Regions from separate parts of the Pantoea sp. X-Soil-TKNS-1207 genome, predicted to be linked through region 2. Evidence: predicted binding sites of a transcription regulator. Region 2 holds the regulator's gene; each other region holds the start of a gene.

Region 1 (3,825 bases), 750 kb from region 2:
CAAGCGTTACAACTTTCACCGTGAAAATCAGCATTTCGCCGCGCCACAGGAGAAGCGGGGCACCTATCTGCGTTATCTGCTGTATGCCGGATTGCCGCTGGCTGTCTCCAGCATCTTTATTCAAATTCAGGTGAAAGCCGCGCAGATGTTCCTGGTCGGCATCGCTTCGGCACGCGATCTCGGGTTGTTCGCGGCCGCCAACACCATTGCGGCCTCGTGGATGTTTATCCCGGTGGCCATCATCACTTCCTGCTTCTCTGAAATTTTCCGGGAACGCGGCGAAACCGCCATGAAGCTTACGGCGCGGCTGAATGGTTATGTCATGGGTGTTTCATTGTTGCTATTGATGGTGATCGCGGCGTTTGGCGAAAAGATCATCATCGTTTTGTATGGTCACGAATACACACAGTCAGGAAGTCTCATTACGTTACTGTCGATAGCAACCTGCTTTTCGGCGATGGGGACCGTAGCGTATCGCTACATGGTCAAGGAAGGGGGATTTGACTATCTGCTGCGGAAGATTGTCTGCCAGATGGTTATCAGCCTGCCGCTTTGCTGGTGGCTGATTCAGGGGTACGGCATCATGGGTGCCGCCTGGAGCGTTTTCCTTTCAGAACTTCTGTCCCTGACCGTAATGAATTACTTCTTTAAAAACGGCGTCATCCAAAAGATTCAGTTTTCCTCACTCAACTACAAAACCTACAAATGAGGTCAGATATGATCAGGTTGAAAGATGAACTCAGAAGAAGTGTGCAATATTTCATCAAAAAAATGCCCTGGGCTTACCAGGACCGGATTTACTACTTCCATAAATTCCGTCGGCTGCCCAATCTGCGTCAGCCCAAAGTGTTTAATGAGAAGGTGTTGTACCGCAAGTTTGTCTTTGGCGACTATCAGAACTATGGTCGCCTGTCGGACAAATTTTCAGTACGCGATTACATCGCCGAGAAGGTCGGCAGCGAATATCTGATTCCGCTGGTGTATGAGACCAGCGATCCTTGTTCGCTGCATACCCTGCCGCGCTGGAAGAACACGGTGATCAAGCCCAATCACGGTTCCAATATGGTGGAGATCCTGCTGGAAGAACCGGATGCGCTGAAGAAGCAACAGATTATCAGCAACTGTCAGCGCTGGCTGAAAACCGACTTTGCCAATGAGGCGCGCGAGATTCACTATCGTTACATCAAACCGCGCATTCTGGTGGAGCAGTACATTGGCGACGGTAAAACCGCGCCGATTGACTACAAGTTCCATATGTTCAACAAGCGCGATGGCAGCTTTGAGTATGTCCTGCAGGTGATCTACAACCGCAGCAACCCCCTGTTGTCGATGAACTTTTATGTGAACAATTTGAATGAGGCGTACCACAAGATTCGTGATACCGGGCTGGATATTTCGCCGCAGATGGCATCATTGCAACACGCGCTCGCCCTGAGCAAAAAACTGGCCAGTGATTTCGATTATGTACGCGTTGACTGGTATATCCACGAGCAGCAGATCTACTTTGGCGAGCTGACATTTACGCCGGGTGCCGGGCTGGTAACCGGACTGGATCGTGGGTTAAATCAGATGATGGGTGATATGTGGATTCAGGACCGTCTCGGTGCGCAGACGCCGGGCGTCACGGTAACGGATGTCAACATCCCGGCCGTATTGAAGAAAATTTGAAATCACACAGCAAAATAAAAAACCCCGCAATGCGGGGTTTTTTATTGGGAAAAAATCAGGGCATTGGCCAGTCAGCAGGGGTCTGGCTCATCACCTGTACAAAGGCGTTTTTGCTGATTTCCATGAAGTTGTTCAGATTTTCCATACTCAGCGTGATGCCCATCAGGCCGGTGACAAACCAGCAGGACATACCCAGGCCGATTCCGCCGCACATCAGCGCCATCACATGGTGGCTGTTCTGACGTAAACGAATTTTCAGGGTGCTGGCGAAAAACATCATTACCGCGCTCAGCAATTCCCAGCGCATCACGATAAGACTGGTGGTTAAAGTAGCCATCTGCAACAAACCTCTATGAATCAGTAACATCCCTGACACTCATCGGACATCACTGGCGGCAGTGAAGGAAGGTCAGGGAGGCCCTTCAGCCGTCGTATAACGCATTATTCTGTGACTTGGGTCACATTATATCATTCGATTTGAAAGTTTGAACAAAATTTATACCTGGTATGGTAGAAAAAAATTTATCGTCAGGATTGTACGATTTTTAATCGCGGCACAGATAACGCGCAAAAGAAGACAGCGACACGAATTATCGCGCGCATGGGGGCAGGGTACGGAAAAGGTGCGCCCGCAGGGGGCGCGCTGAAAAGGTTAGCGGACCGGGCAGCACTCGCCGGTGGTGCGCTGGGTAAAGCTGGCCATATTCTCGCTGCAATCAAAGCTCACCAGACGCGGACGCTGAATCATCGCCTGGCGGCGCATGGTGTGGCGATAAGCCGTCGGGGTTTGCGAGAACTGACGACGAAACACACGCGAGAATGTCTGCTGAGAGTCGTAACCGTATTGCATAGCGATATCAAATACCGGTCGCTGCGTCTGACGCAACGCTTCTGCGGCCAGCGTCAGGCGGCGTTCGCGGATATAACCACCCAACGTCTGTTTCGTCACGGTACGGAACATACGTTGCAGGTGCCATTTTGAATAACCTGATTTGGCCGCCACTTCATCAATCGACAGGGTCTTATCCAGATTCTGATCGATCCAGTTAGTCAGTGAATGAATGATTTCCTCTTGCATCATAACCACCTCCCTCTGAGTAGAGATTCGAAGTTTCAATGGGGAGCGAGTATAATTCCTCAAGTTAACTTGAGGTAAAGGGCCAAATGAAAAAAGAACGCAACTATCCCAAACCGGTGCTGACGCCGGGTGAAGTGGCAAAGCGCAGCGGCGTGGCGGTCTCGGCGCTGCACTTCTACGAGACCAAAGGATTGATCTCCAGCACCCGCAACACCGGCAATCAACGCCGTTACAGCCGTGACGTGCTGCGGCGTGTCGCCATCATCAAAATCGCGCAGCGCATCGGAATTCCGCTTGCCACGGTGAGCGACAGCCTGATGCACATGCCGGCTAACAAACGTATGTCGACGCAGGCGTGGGATGCGCTGACGCAGCACTGGCGCGAGGAGCTGGATAAACGCATCGAAACGCTGACGCGTCTGCGCAACGATCTTGATGGCTGTATCGGCTGTGGCTGTCTGTCGATGCGCGATTGCCCGCTGCGCAACCCCGGCGACCGGTTGGCCGAGCAGGGTTCAGGCGCGGTATTGCTGGATCCGGAACAGGACGAGCAGAAACGCTGACAGGCCTTCATCTATACTTGGCGGGTCAATCCACTGGTCGGGAAGCCATGATGATCACTGTTCACCATCTTGAAAATTCGCGTTCGCATCGGGTGCTGTGGCTGCTGGAAGAGCTGCCGGTGCCTTACCAAATCAAGCGCTATCAGCGGGAAAACACGCTGCTGGCGCCAGACTCATTGAAGAAAGTCCATCCGCTGGGCAAATCCCCGGTGATCACCGATGGCAATCGCGTGGTGGCAGAATCCGGCGCGATCCTCGAATACCTCGAAGCGAAATATGACACCGAATATCGGCTGAAACTGTCGGACGAAGAGGCGCAGATTCAGGCACGTTACTGGCTGCATTACGCCGAGGGTTCGCTGATGCCGCTGCTGGTGATGAAGCTGGTATTCAGCCAGCTGGGGAAAAAGCCGGTGCCCTGGCTGCTGCGTCCGGCCGGTCGGGCGCTGAGCGCCGGGATTCAGAAAGCCTGGCTGAACAAACAGCTGGCGCTGCACGGCAGCGTTATCGAGCAGC
Region 2 (3,825 bases):
GTATCAGCTGACCCAACAGGGCGGCCATGTCGGCTTTGTCAGCGGTACCTTGCTGCGGCCGCAAATGTGGCTGGAACAGCGCGTGCCGCAGTGGTTATCAACTTATCTGGATGTGTGACTGTGATTATTCCGTGGCAACAACTTGACCCCGAAACGCTGGAAAACCTGATTGAATCCTTTGTATTGCGCGAAGGGACCGACTACGGTGAACAGGAGCGAAGCCTGATGCAGAAAGTCGCCGATGTGCGTCGTCAGCTGGAGCGCGGCGATGCGGTGCTCGTGTGGTCAGAACTGCACGAAACCGTCAATATCATGGCGCGCGGTGAATTTCGCGGCTAATGCACATCCCGGCTTTTCGTGCTAACAATGCTCATCGCCGGACCTCACAGGGAGCTTTGTTATGTCAGCCAGGCATCCGATTATTGCCGTCACCGGTTCCAGCGGCGCCGGAACTACCACTACCAGCCTTGCCTTCCGTAAAATTTTCCAGCAGTTGGATCTGCATGCCGCAGAGCTGGAAGGCGACAGTTTCCACCGTTATACCCGCCCGGAAATGGATATGGCGATCCGCAAAGCGCGCGATCTTGGCCGTCATATCAGCTACTTCGGGCCGGAAGCCAACGATTTTGGCCTGCTGGAGCAGACCTTTAAGCATTATGGTCAGACCGGCCTCGGCCAGTCGCGCAAATATCTGCACACCTACGATGAGGCGGTGCCGTGGAATCAGGTGCCCGGCACCTTTACGCCCTGGCAGCCGCTGCCGGAAAACACCGACGTGCTGTTTTATGAAGGTCTGCATGGCGGCGTCGTAACGCAGCCGCACAATGTGGCGGAGCATGTTGATTTGCTGGTGGGCGTGGTGCCGATCGTCAATCTGGAGTGGATTCAGAAGCTGGTGCGCGATACCAGCGAGCGCGGCCATTCACGCGAAGCGGTAATGGATTCGGTGGTGCGTTCGATGGAGGATTACATCAACTTTATCACGCCGCAATTCTCCCGTACCCACATCAACTTCCAGCGCGTGCCAACCGTCGATACCTCGAACCCCTTCGCCGCACGCGAAATCCCGTCGCTGGATGAAAGCTTCGTGGTGATCCATTTCCGTGGCCTGGAAGGCATTGCTTTTCCCTATCTGCTGGCGATGATTCAGGGTTCCTTTATCTCGCATATGAACACCCTGGTGGTGCCGGGCGGCAAAATGGGACTGGCGATGGAATTGATTATGACGCCGCTGGTGCAACGGCTGATTGAAGGCAAACGGATTGAATAATCAGGAAGTTATGGCATGACCGGCAGAAATGCCGACCCTGCAAACCCAGGTGCGAATTCATTCGCACCTGGAATTGACGATCGAGATAGCCGTTATAACTCAACGACCTCGTAGCTGTGGGTAATCTCTACCCCTTTGCCCAGCATGATCGCCACCGAACAATATTTTTCCGCCGAGAGATCGACCGCACGCGCCACCGCTTTATCGCCCAGCGCTTTGCCGCTGACAATAAAATGCAGGTTAATATGCGTGAAAATGCGTGGCGCTTCTTCGCGACGCGTAGAGGTAAGTTTTACCTCGCAATCGGTCACGTCATTACGTCCTTTTTGCAGGATTGACACCACGTCAATCGCACTGCAACCACCAGCCGCCATCAGTACCATCTCCATCGGACTCGGCGCTTTATCGCCAGAATTCCCATCCATTAATACCTGATGGCCCGATGAGGATTCTCCGAGAAAGGTTAACCCCTCCACCCACTTGACTCGTGCCTGCATTATTCTTTCTCCTGACCAGGCTGATTTGCCGCCAGAATACGCCTTCACCTGATAAACAGCAATCCAGACTAATCGGCTTTTGCTGAAGCGAGACAACAGAAGACAGCTTGCAAAAGCTGTGCTACAAACAGTGCTGAAAATATTTTCGTCGCAATAGACGAAGGCGGGATGAATCAAAAGCTAAGCTTAAGAGTACACCCGAATAATTTCCTTAACTGGAAGCGCTTGATGATTTCACCGCCTGACAGGGAAAACTGCCCCCTGTGTTTTGGGCACGATTACAACAGAGGATAATAGCGAATGGTTCTCGGCAAACCGCAAACAGACCCTACACTCGAATGGTTCCTGTCCCATTGCCATATTCACAAATATCCATCCAAAAGCACCCTGATCCACCAGGGTGAGAAAGCGGAAACGCTCTACTACATCGTGAAAGGTGCCGTTGCGGTACTGATTAAAGATGAAGAAGGCAAAGAGATGATCCTCTCCTACCTCAATCAGGGAGATTTCATCGGCGAGCTTGGCCTGTTTGAAGAAGGTCAGGAGCGTAGTGCCTGGGTACGAGCGAAAACTGCCTGCGAAGTGGCTGAAATTTCCTACAAAAAATTCCGTCAGCTGATTCAGGTAAACCCGGATATTTTAATGCGTCTTTCGTCGCAGATGGCACGTCGCCTGCAGGTGACATCAGAAAAAGTAGGCAACCTTGCCTTCCTTGATGTGACAGGTCGCATTGCGCAGACACTGCTTAATCTGGCCAAACAGCCCGATGCCATGACCCACCCGGACGGGATGCAGATCAAAATCACCCGTCAGGAAATTGGTCAGATCGTCGGCTGTTCACGTGAAACAGTCGGCCGTATTCTGAAAATGCTGGAAGATCAAAATCTGATCTCAGCACATGGTAAAACCATCGTCGTTTACGGCACCCGCTAATTTCTTCTCACCTACGGCGTGATGGCAGCATCACGCCGTTTTTGTCTGCGATGAGCTGATGTGGCGTCGAATCATCTATCATCCCGAAGTTAACTATGCCCTGCGGCAAACGCTGGTGTTATGCCTGCCCGTGGCGCTCGGTTGGCTGTTCGGCGATCTGCAAAAAGGCCTGTTGTTCTCGCTGGTCCCTGCCTGCTGCAACATCGCCGGTCTCGACACGCCGCACAAACGCTTCTTTAAACGCCTGATTGTCGGCGGCTCCCTGTTTGCCACCGGCAGCTTTCTGATCCAGTGGCTGACCAATTACCATATTCCCCTGCCGCTGATTCTGCTGATTCTGCCCCTGCTGATTGGCGTGACCGGTGAGATCAGCCCGTTGCATGGCCGTTTGCTGCCCGCCACGCTGATCGCCGCTATTTTTACCCTCAGCCTGGCCGGACGTATGCCGATGTGGGTGCCGCCGCTGCTGTATATCGGCGGCACGCTGTGGTACGGGCTGTTTAACTGGTTCTGGTTCTGGCTGTGGAAAGAGCAGCCGATGCGCGAAACCCTCAGCCTGCTGTACCGCGAACTGGCCGACTATTGCGATGCCAAATACACTCTGCTGACGCAGCTGACCGATCCGGAAAAGGCGCTGCCGCCGTTGCTGGCGCGTCAACAGAAGGCGGTCGATCTGATCACCACCTGCTATCAGCAGATGCATATGCTGTCTGCCAGCAATGACAACAGCCACAAACGGCTGACGCGTGCCTTCCAGGTGGCGCTCGATCTCCAGGAACATATCTCCGTCAGCCTGCATCAGCCGGAAGAGGTGCAAAAACTGGTGGAGCAGAGCCACGCGGAAGCGGTGATCCGCTGGAACGCCAAAACCATCTCAGCCCGGCTGCGCATCCTGGCCGACGCGATTCTCTATCACCAGCTGCCGGAGCGTTTCCAGATGGACAAGCAGCTGAGCGCGCTGGAAAAGATTGCGCGTCAGAACCCGGATAACCCGGTGAGTAACTTTTGCCTGTACCACTTCAGCCGCATTGCGCGCGTATTGCGTAGCCAGAAACCGCTCTACACCCGCGACCTGATGGCCGATCGCCAGCGGCGTCTGCCCTTTTTTCCTGCGCTGCGCAGCTA
Region 3 (3,825 bases), 450 kb from region 2:
CTCGAGGAATGCGCCGCCGCCGGTAGAGATGTAGGAGATCTTGTCTTCGATACCGAACAGATCAATCGCCGCCAGGGTGTCACCACCGCCTGCTACGGAGAACGCTTCGCTATCGGCGATCGCGTTAGCGATGATTTCGGTGCCTTTGCGGAAGTTCGGGAATTCAAACACGCCAACCGGGCCGTTCCACAGGATGGTTTTTGCGTCTTTCAGCAGTTTCGCCATCGCCAGTGCGGTTTCGTCACCGAAGTCCATAATTTCTTCGTTATCCGCTACTTCGGAAACCTTTTTCACGGTTGCCGGGGCAGTTTCAGAGAATTCTGTGCCCACGCGGGAATCGGTTGGCACCGGGATGCCGTACTGGTCACGCAGACCTTTCGCCGCTTCAACAAAGTCCGGCTCGTACAGAGACTTACCAACATTGTTGTCGATGGCCACGAAGGTGTTGGCGATACCGCCACCGACGATAACGGTGTCAGCGATTTTCACCAGCGACTGCAATACATCGAATTTGGTGGAGACTTTAGAACCGCCAACCACAGCAACCAGCGGACGCTGCGGATTGCTCATCACTTTGCCCAGCGCTTCCAGCTCAGCAGACAGCAGCGGGCCGGCACAGGCGATCGGTGCAAATTTGCCCACGCCGTGGGTTGACGCCTGCGCGCGGTGCGCAGTACCGAAAGCATCCATCACGAAAACGTCGCACAGCGCGGCATATTTCTTCGACAGGCCTTCTTCGTCTTTCTTCTCGCCTTTGTTGAAACGCACGTTTTCCAGTACCACCAGCTCGCCCGCACCGACTTCAACGCCGTCGAGGTAATCTTTTGCCAGGGTAACGGTGGTGCCGTTCAGTTTGTCTTTCAGGTAGTTAACAACCGGTAACAGGGAGAACTCTTCGTTGTATTCACCTTCGGTCGGACGACCCAGGTGAGAGGTAACCATCACTTTCGCGCCCTGTTTCAACGCCGCTTCGATGGTGGGCAGAGAAGCACGGATACGTGCATCAGACGTCACTTTCCCTTCTTTCACTGGAACGTTGAGATCGGCACGGATCAGAACACGTTTACCAGCAAGATCCAGATCGGTCATCTTAATTACAGACATGGTGAACCCTCTCGTTGATTCTCATAAGTTTTGCCAGACGCAGACCGCGTCTTACCTGAAACCGCTTGCGGCCATTGCTAACGTTGTATCAAGCATTCGGTTAGCAAAGCCCCATTCGTTGTCACACCAAACCAGGGTTTTGATCAGGTGGTGACCACTGACCCGCGTTTGCGTGCCGTCCACTATGGCACTGTGCGGATCATGGTTAAAATCGACTGAGACTAACGGTAATTCCGTATAGTCAACTATACCACGAAATGCCCCTTCTGACGCGTTTTGCAGCAACGCGTTGACCTCACATGCCTTCACCGCCTGACGCACCGAAACGCTCAAATCAATGGCTGTCACGTTGATAGTTGGCACACGCACCGCGATGGCTTCGAAGCGATCGTTAAATTTCGGAAAAATGCGCGTTATGCCCGCCGCCAGACGCGTATCCACCGGAATGATCGATTGGCTGGCCGCACGGGTGCGACGCAGGTCGCTGTGATACGCGTCGATCACCTGTTGATCATGCATCGCCGAGTGGATCGTGGTCACCGTGCCCGACTCAATGCCAAAGGCGTCATCCAGCAACTTGATCACCGGAATAATGCAGTTGGTGGTGCAGGATGCGTTGGAGACAATGCGGTCAGTTTGTTTAAGAGCCTGTTCGTTCACGCCGAACACTACGGTGGCATCCAGATCGTTACCGCCCGGATGCGAGAACAACACTTTCTTCGCGCCTGCCTGCAAATGGGCTTCGCCATCGGCACGGCTGCCATAAACACCGGTACAGTCCAGTACGATGTCGACATTCAGTTCCTGCCACGGCAGGGTATCGATATCGGCCTGATGCAGGATGCGGATGGTATCGTCACCGACAAACAGCAGGTCACGCTCCTGACGCACATCAAAGGCAAAACGGCCATGGCTGGTATCGTACTTCAGCAAATGCGCCATACCGACGGCTTCCGCCAGTTCGTTGATGGCGACCACGGTGATTTCAGCCCTGCGGCCGGTTTCATACAACGCACGCAGTACATTACGCCCGATACGACCAAAACCATTTATAGCTACGCGAACGGTCATCTCTACCTTCAACAACACCGAAAAAACGTGCCGATAGCCTGAGCGTTTCACACCGTTTTGTACAGGGAATTCTTGCCTGACGCCGCTGGCAGAAGGCTGTCGCATCGCTACAACTGAAACGGTTCAGCTAGAATAAAGCAAGGAAGGAATAACAGGAATGATTGCGATCAACTGCGCTGCTGATTATTGGATCTGCGTCACAAAATAAGCCATTTTAAGATTATTACTGGAGGAATAATTGGGTGATATTTGCACGAATTCGTCATGGCGCGTTTTGTCGCGCAATTCCGCGCGCGGTGTCGGAAAAGCTCGCGCGATAAATCGCATCGCGGCGGGAAGCAAAACAGGCGGCCCGCAGGCCGCCCGCAGGTCTTACAGAATCGACTTAGCGGTAGCAACAACGTTCGCTACGGTGAAGCCGAACTCTTCAAACAGTTTCTCCGCCGGAGCAGATTCGCCGAAGCTGGTCATGCCGACGATGGCACCGTTCAGACCGGTGTACTTGAACCAGTAATCAGCGATACCGGCTTCGATGGCGACGCGCGCAGCGACGGCTTTCGGCAGCACGGATTCGCGGTAAGCGGCATCCTGCTTGTCAAAGGCGTCGGTAGACGGCATAGACACCACGCGCACCTTGCGGCCTTCGGTGGTCAGCTGGTCGTAAGCAGCAACCGCCAGTTCCACTTCTGAACCGGTGGCGATCAGGATCAGTTCCGGCTGACCGGCGCAATCCTTCAGCACATAACCACCACGGGCTACGTTGGCCAGCTGCTCAGCAGTACGATCCTGCTGTGCCAGGTTCTGACGGGAGAAGATCAGCGCGCTCGGGCCATCTTTACGCTCGATAGCATATTTCCACGCCACCGCAGATTCTACCTGGTCACACGGACGCCACAGACTCATGTTCGGGGTAGTACGCAGGCTCGCCATCTGCTCAACCGGCTGATGCGTCGGGCCATCTTCGCCCAGACCGATGGAGTCATGGGTGTAGACCATGATCTGACGGATCTTCATCAGTGCCGCCATACGCGCCGCGTTACGGGCATATTCAACGAACATCAGGAAGGTGGCGGTGTACGGCAGGAAGCCGCCATGCAGCGCGATACCGTTGGCAATCGCGGTCATACCGAATTCGCGCACGCCGTAATGGATGTAGTTACCGGCCGCGTCTTCGTTGATAGGCTTAGAACCAGACCACATGGTGAGGTTGCTCGGCGCCAGGTCAGCAGAACCGCCAAGGTATTCCGGCAGGATTTTACCGAACGCTTCGAGGGTGTTTTGCGACGCTTTGCGGCTGGCGATTTTCGCCGGGTTAGCCTGCAACTGCTCAATGAATTTCTGCGACTCGGTTTCCCAGTTGGCTGGCAGTTCGTTGTTGGTACGGCGTTTGAACTCGGCAGCCAGTTCCGGGTGCGCAGCAGCGTAAGCGGCGAATTTCTCGTTCCATGCCGCTTCTTTGGCCTGGCCTGCTTCTTTCGCATCCCACTCAGCATAGATTTCTGACGGGATCACGAACGGCGCGTATTCCCAGCCCAGCTGCTTGCGGGTCAGCGCTACTTCGTCGTCGCCCAGCGGCGCACCGTGTGAATCGTGGGTACCGGCTTTGTTCGGTGAACCGAAACCGATAACGGTTTTGCACATCAGCAGAGA
Region 4 (3,825 bases), 1.4 Mb from region 2:
GCGGGTTGAAGATAATTGACAGAGATGATTTTCAGGGAGAAGGGAATAATTTTATTCTGCGGCAGAAAAGAAAAATCCACGCCGGGACGTGGATTTTTTAAACACAGCAAACAGGGATGAACCCTGTTGACGAAGATAAATCAGACGTTGAACAGGAAGTTCATTACATCGCCATCTTTGACAATGTACTCTTTACCTTCTGAACGCATTTTTCCGGCTTCTTTTGCACCCTGTTCGCCTTTGTAAGCAACAAAGTCATCAAACGCGATGGTCTGCGCACGGATAAAGCCTTTTTCGAAATCGGTGTGGATCTTACCGGCTGCCTGCGGTGCAGTTGCACCCACCGGGATGGTCCAGGCACGTACTTCTTTCACACCGGCGGTGAAGTAAGTTTGCAGGTTCAGCAGGGTGTAACCGGCGCGAATGACACGGTTCAGGCCCGGCTCTTCCAGACCCATTTCGGCCATAAATTCCGCGCGCTCATCATCTTCCAGCTCAGCAATATCCGATTCCACTGCGGCACACACTGGCACCACCACCGAACCTTCAGCTTCCGCGATGGCGCGAACCTGGTCGAGATAGGGGTTGTTTTCAAAACCGTCTTCGTTGACGTTAGCGATATACATGGTTGGCTTCAGCGTCAGGAAGCTGAGGTAGCGGATTGCCGCTTTCTCGTCAGCGTCCAGATCCAGCGAACGCAACATGCCGGCGTTTGACAGGTGCGGCAGGCATTTCTCCAGCGCAGCCAGTTCGGCTTTGGCATCTTTGTCGCCGCCTTTGGCTTTTTTCTGCACACGCTGAATGGCGCGTTCGCAGGTGTCGAGATCCGACAACGCCAGTTCGGTATTGATAACGTCAATGTCTTCCGCCGGGTTAACTTTGCCTGCAACGTGAATGATGTTTTCATTCTCGAAGCAGCGCACCACATGGCCGATAGCTTCGGTTTCGCGGATGTTGGTCAGGAATTTGTTGCCGAGGCCTTCACCTTTTGACGCACCTTCAACCAGACCGGCGATATCGACGAATTCCATGGTGGTTGGCACAACACGCTGTGGCTTAACGATATCGCTCAGTTGATCAAGGCGCGGATCGGGCATCGGCACCACACCGGTGTTTGGCTCGATGGTGCAGAACGGAAAGTTGGCTGCTTCGATACCCGCTTTGGTCAGCGCGTTGAACAGGGTGGATTTACCGACGTTCGGCAGGCCCACAATACCGCATTTAAATCCCATGGCTTGATTACCTTTCTCACTGAGGGTGCAGCGCTGGCTGGCAACGCTGACAGATTCAAAAAATTTCGCGCATTATACACAGAATTGCAGGTCTGCGGCGCGGGAATTGGCCTTAACCGGCTTTGAACGCGTGCAGACGGTTCATTGCCTTAATCTTGTCTTCTTTCAGCCACAGCTCGGTGCAGCGCACCGCTTCATCAATCGCGTCATCAATCAGTTTCTGTTCACTGGCGGGCGGTTTGCCCAGCACAAAGCCGGTCACTTTATTACGATCGCCCGGATGGCCAATGCCCACCCGTAAACGGTGAAAATTATTGTTGTTACCCAGTTTACTGATGATGTCTTTCAGGCCGTTATGGCCGCCATGGCCGCCGCCCTGTTTGAATTTCGCCACGCCCGGCGGCAGATCCAGCTCATCGTGCGCCACCAGAATCTCTTCCGGGGTGATGCGATAAAAGGTCGCCATCGCCGCCACCGCTTTGCCGCTCAGGTTCATAAACGTGGTGGGCACCAGCAGGCGCACATCTTCACCGGCAAGCGACAGTCGGGCGGTGTAACCGAAGAATTTGGGTTCGTCTTTCAGAGACTGATTGTTACGCTCCGCCAGCAGATCCACATACCAGGCGCCCGCGTTATGACGCGTAGCGGCATATTCGGCACCGGGATTCGCCAGTCCCACAATCAGTTTAATGCTGCTCACGATGATTATCCTGTCTCGCTTCAGAAAGGGCGTTAGTTTACTGCGTGGCTGGAGAGATGACAAAGGGCGCAGGCAGAGAATAATGACTTCCGGTGATTAATCATTTTCTATCGAAATCAATCAGCTAAGCGGTAAAGTTTTGTCAGAGTTTGTGAAGGATGTGTGATCCTGTACGCATCTTAACCGCTGGTCATTGCCTAAGCTTATGGCAGGTTAACGTTATGTGCTGTTTTTTGGCTTTGCTCATAAGGATGGAGGTGAACTATGAAACGTCATCACTCACGCTATATCGGTAACGGTTTGATGTGTCTGGGCTTACTCACAATGGTTCTCGGCGTCGGTTATTCAATCATCAACCAGATACCTTCGCTCAACCTGCCGCAGTTCCTTGCGCATGGTGCCATGTTCAGCATTTTCGTTGGGGCTTTACTGTGGCTGGTCGGTGCGCGCGTCAGCGGACGTGAAAAAGTAGAAGATCGCTACTTCTGGCTGCGTCACTACGGCGATAAACGTTGCCGCCGTAATACGCATCACTCATAACGCTATACCAGCGTGGCCTGATTAAAGGGCTGTAACTGCGTCAGATACTGTTCTGTGCGGTTACGGCCACTGGCCTTCGCGCGATACAACGCTTCATCGGCTAGCGCCATCAGGGCCGGAAAATGGTGGTCTTCCGCGCCGGATGTGGCGAAGCCAATGCTCACGGTATAACTGATCGCATCGGGTTGTGACAACTGCGTTGCCACGCGAATCCTTTCGCAGATGAGCTGCGCCTGCTCGCCATCGCCCGGCAGGATCGCGGCAAACTCCTCGCCGCCCAGACGGGCAAACTGGCCCCCAGCGGGCAACAACGAGAGTACGACCTGACAAAAATCAACTAACACCCGGTCTCCCTGCTGGTGCCCGTAGCGGTCATTGATGCTCTTAAAATGGTCGAGGTCAAACAGCACGGCGGTGAAAGGTTGATGCTGACGGGCACTTTTCGCCACTATCTTTTCCGCCTGTTCAAACAACGCGCGACGGTTCCAGACGCTGGTTAGCGGATCGCGCAAAGAAGCCAGTTTGTGGGCAATTTGCGTGCGCTCATTCACCATCGCCAGGATGGTAAAGGTCAGTCCGATGACAAACAGGATCGACTCGAGAATGACATATACCGAGAAACGGGTACCGCCAATCGCACCATGTACCGGCGAGGCGACCGCATCATCAAGAAAAATCCGGGCCACATGAAACAGCAGATGGATCCACAACAGAATCTGCGCGGGCCAGAAAGTCACCGTCAGTGCGGCGCGGGTATGCCACAGCAGACGTATCAGCGCGGCGGTGTAAATGATGCACAACAAACAAATCACCAGCACCCGTTTCGGCATACTGTAATAGAAGGCGGGGAAGAGGCATAAAATCGACCACAGCAAGGCACCCGCCAGCCAGCTCAGTCCGGTGGGTTTGTGGCAGAACACGCGGAAAGCATTGAGCAGATTGCCGTAGGCCAGCATCAGCATCACATTGCCCATCGCGACCGGCAGGAATTGCAACCCGGCGGCGCGCAGGCTGCTGAGAAACACCGTCACTAAGGTGAGCGTCAGGGTCAGAGTGGTGAAGCCCAGCACCCGATCGTACTGCGAGCCGATCCAGGCAAAGACCAGAATGATGCTTAAAAACCCCAGCACATAAAGCTCACAAACAAAAAGTGTGTAGATGTCGAGAGCCATAGTGGTCGGAGTTCTCAAAAAAAGTGTGGTGAAAAATACCACTATTCATTGGAGTGCTAAAGTGCGGATTTCAGTGTTGGCTGAAAAAAGTCATTGGCAGCGAGAATAGTGAATTTTAGCGAAATATATCGCGGAAATGGCTGTGGCAGAAGCGGCTTAATCGGTGAAAAAAGTTACGGCG

The links. The regulator CRP, encoded in region 2, controls carbon source genes, mostly activating them, when cyclic AMP is high. The targets are predictions, from matches to a motif close to ATGTGANNNNNNTCACAT.
Region 1: a site for CRP is predicted at 2,115-2,132, ahead of AC6I8V_RS01715 (YjcB family protein). Genes of this name have one in related genera too.
Region 3: a site for CRP is predicted at 2,361-2,378, ahead of epd (erythrose-4-phosphate dehydrogenase). Genes of this name have one in related genera too.
Region 4: a site for CRP is predicted at 2,093-2,110, ahead of pth (aminoacyl-tRNA hydrolase). Genes of this name have one in related genera too.

What each region holds. Positions count from the first base shown of each region.
Region 1 is NZ_AP035958.1:389,747-393,571, forward strand. Features, by position in the region: gene AC6I8V_RS01705 (MATE family efflux transporter) at 1-709, shown strand, start outside; gene AC6I8V_RS01710 (ATP-grasp fold amidoligase family protein) at 718-1,668, shown strand; gene AC6I8V_RS01715 (YjcB family protein) at 1,724-2,005, opposite strand; gene soxS (superoxide response transcriptional regulator SoxS) at 2,321-2,749, opposite strand; gene soxR (redox-sensitive transcriptional activator SoxR) at 2,833-3,309, shown strand; gene AC6I8V_RS01730 (glutathione S-transferase family protein) at 3,360-3,825, shown strand, end outside.
Region 2 is NZ_AP035958.1:3,960,142-3,963,966, forward strand. Features, by position in the region: gene AC6I8V_RS18480 (hydrolase) at 1-118, shown strand, start outside; gene AC6I8V_RS18485 (YheU family protein) at 121-339, shown strand; gene AC6I8V_RS18490 (phosphoribulokinase) at 401-1,270, shown strand; gene AC6I8V_RS18495 (OsmC family protein) at 1,363-1,767, opposite strand; gene crp (cAMP-activated global transcriptional regulator CRP) at 2,068-2,700, shown strand; gene AC6I8V_RS18505 (YccS/YhfK family putative transporter) at 2,759-3,825, shown strand, end outside.
Region 3 is NZ_AP035958.1:3,505,274-3,509,098, forward strand. Features, by position in the region: gene pgk (phosphoglycerate kinase) at 1-1,104, opposite strand, end outside; gene epd (erythrose-4-phosphate dehydrogenase) at 1,156-2,175, opposite strand; gene tkt (transketolase) at 2,548-3,825, opposite strand, start outside.
Region 4 is NZ_AP035958.1:2,542,385-2,546,209, reverse strand. Features, by position in the region: gene ychF (redox-regulated ATPase YchF) at 141-1,232, opposite strand; gene pth (aminoacyl-tRNA hydrolase) at 1,345-1,932, opposite strand; gene ychH (stress-induced protein YchH) at 2,197-2,472, shown strand; gene AC6I8V_RS11980 (GGDEF domain-containing protein) at 2,475-3,644, opposite strand.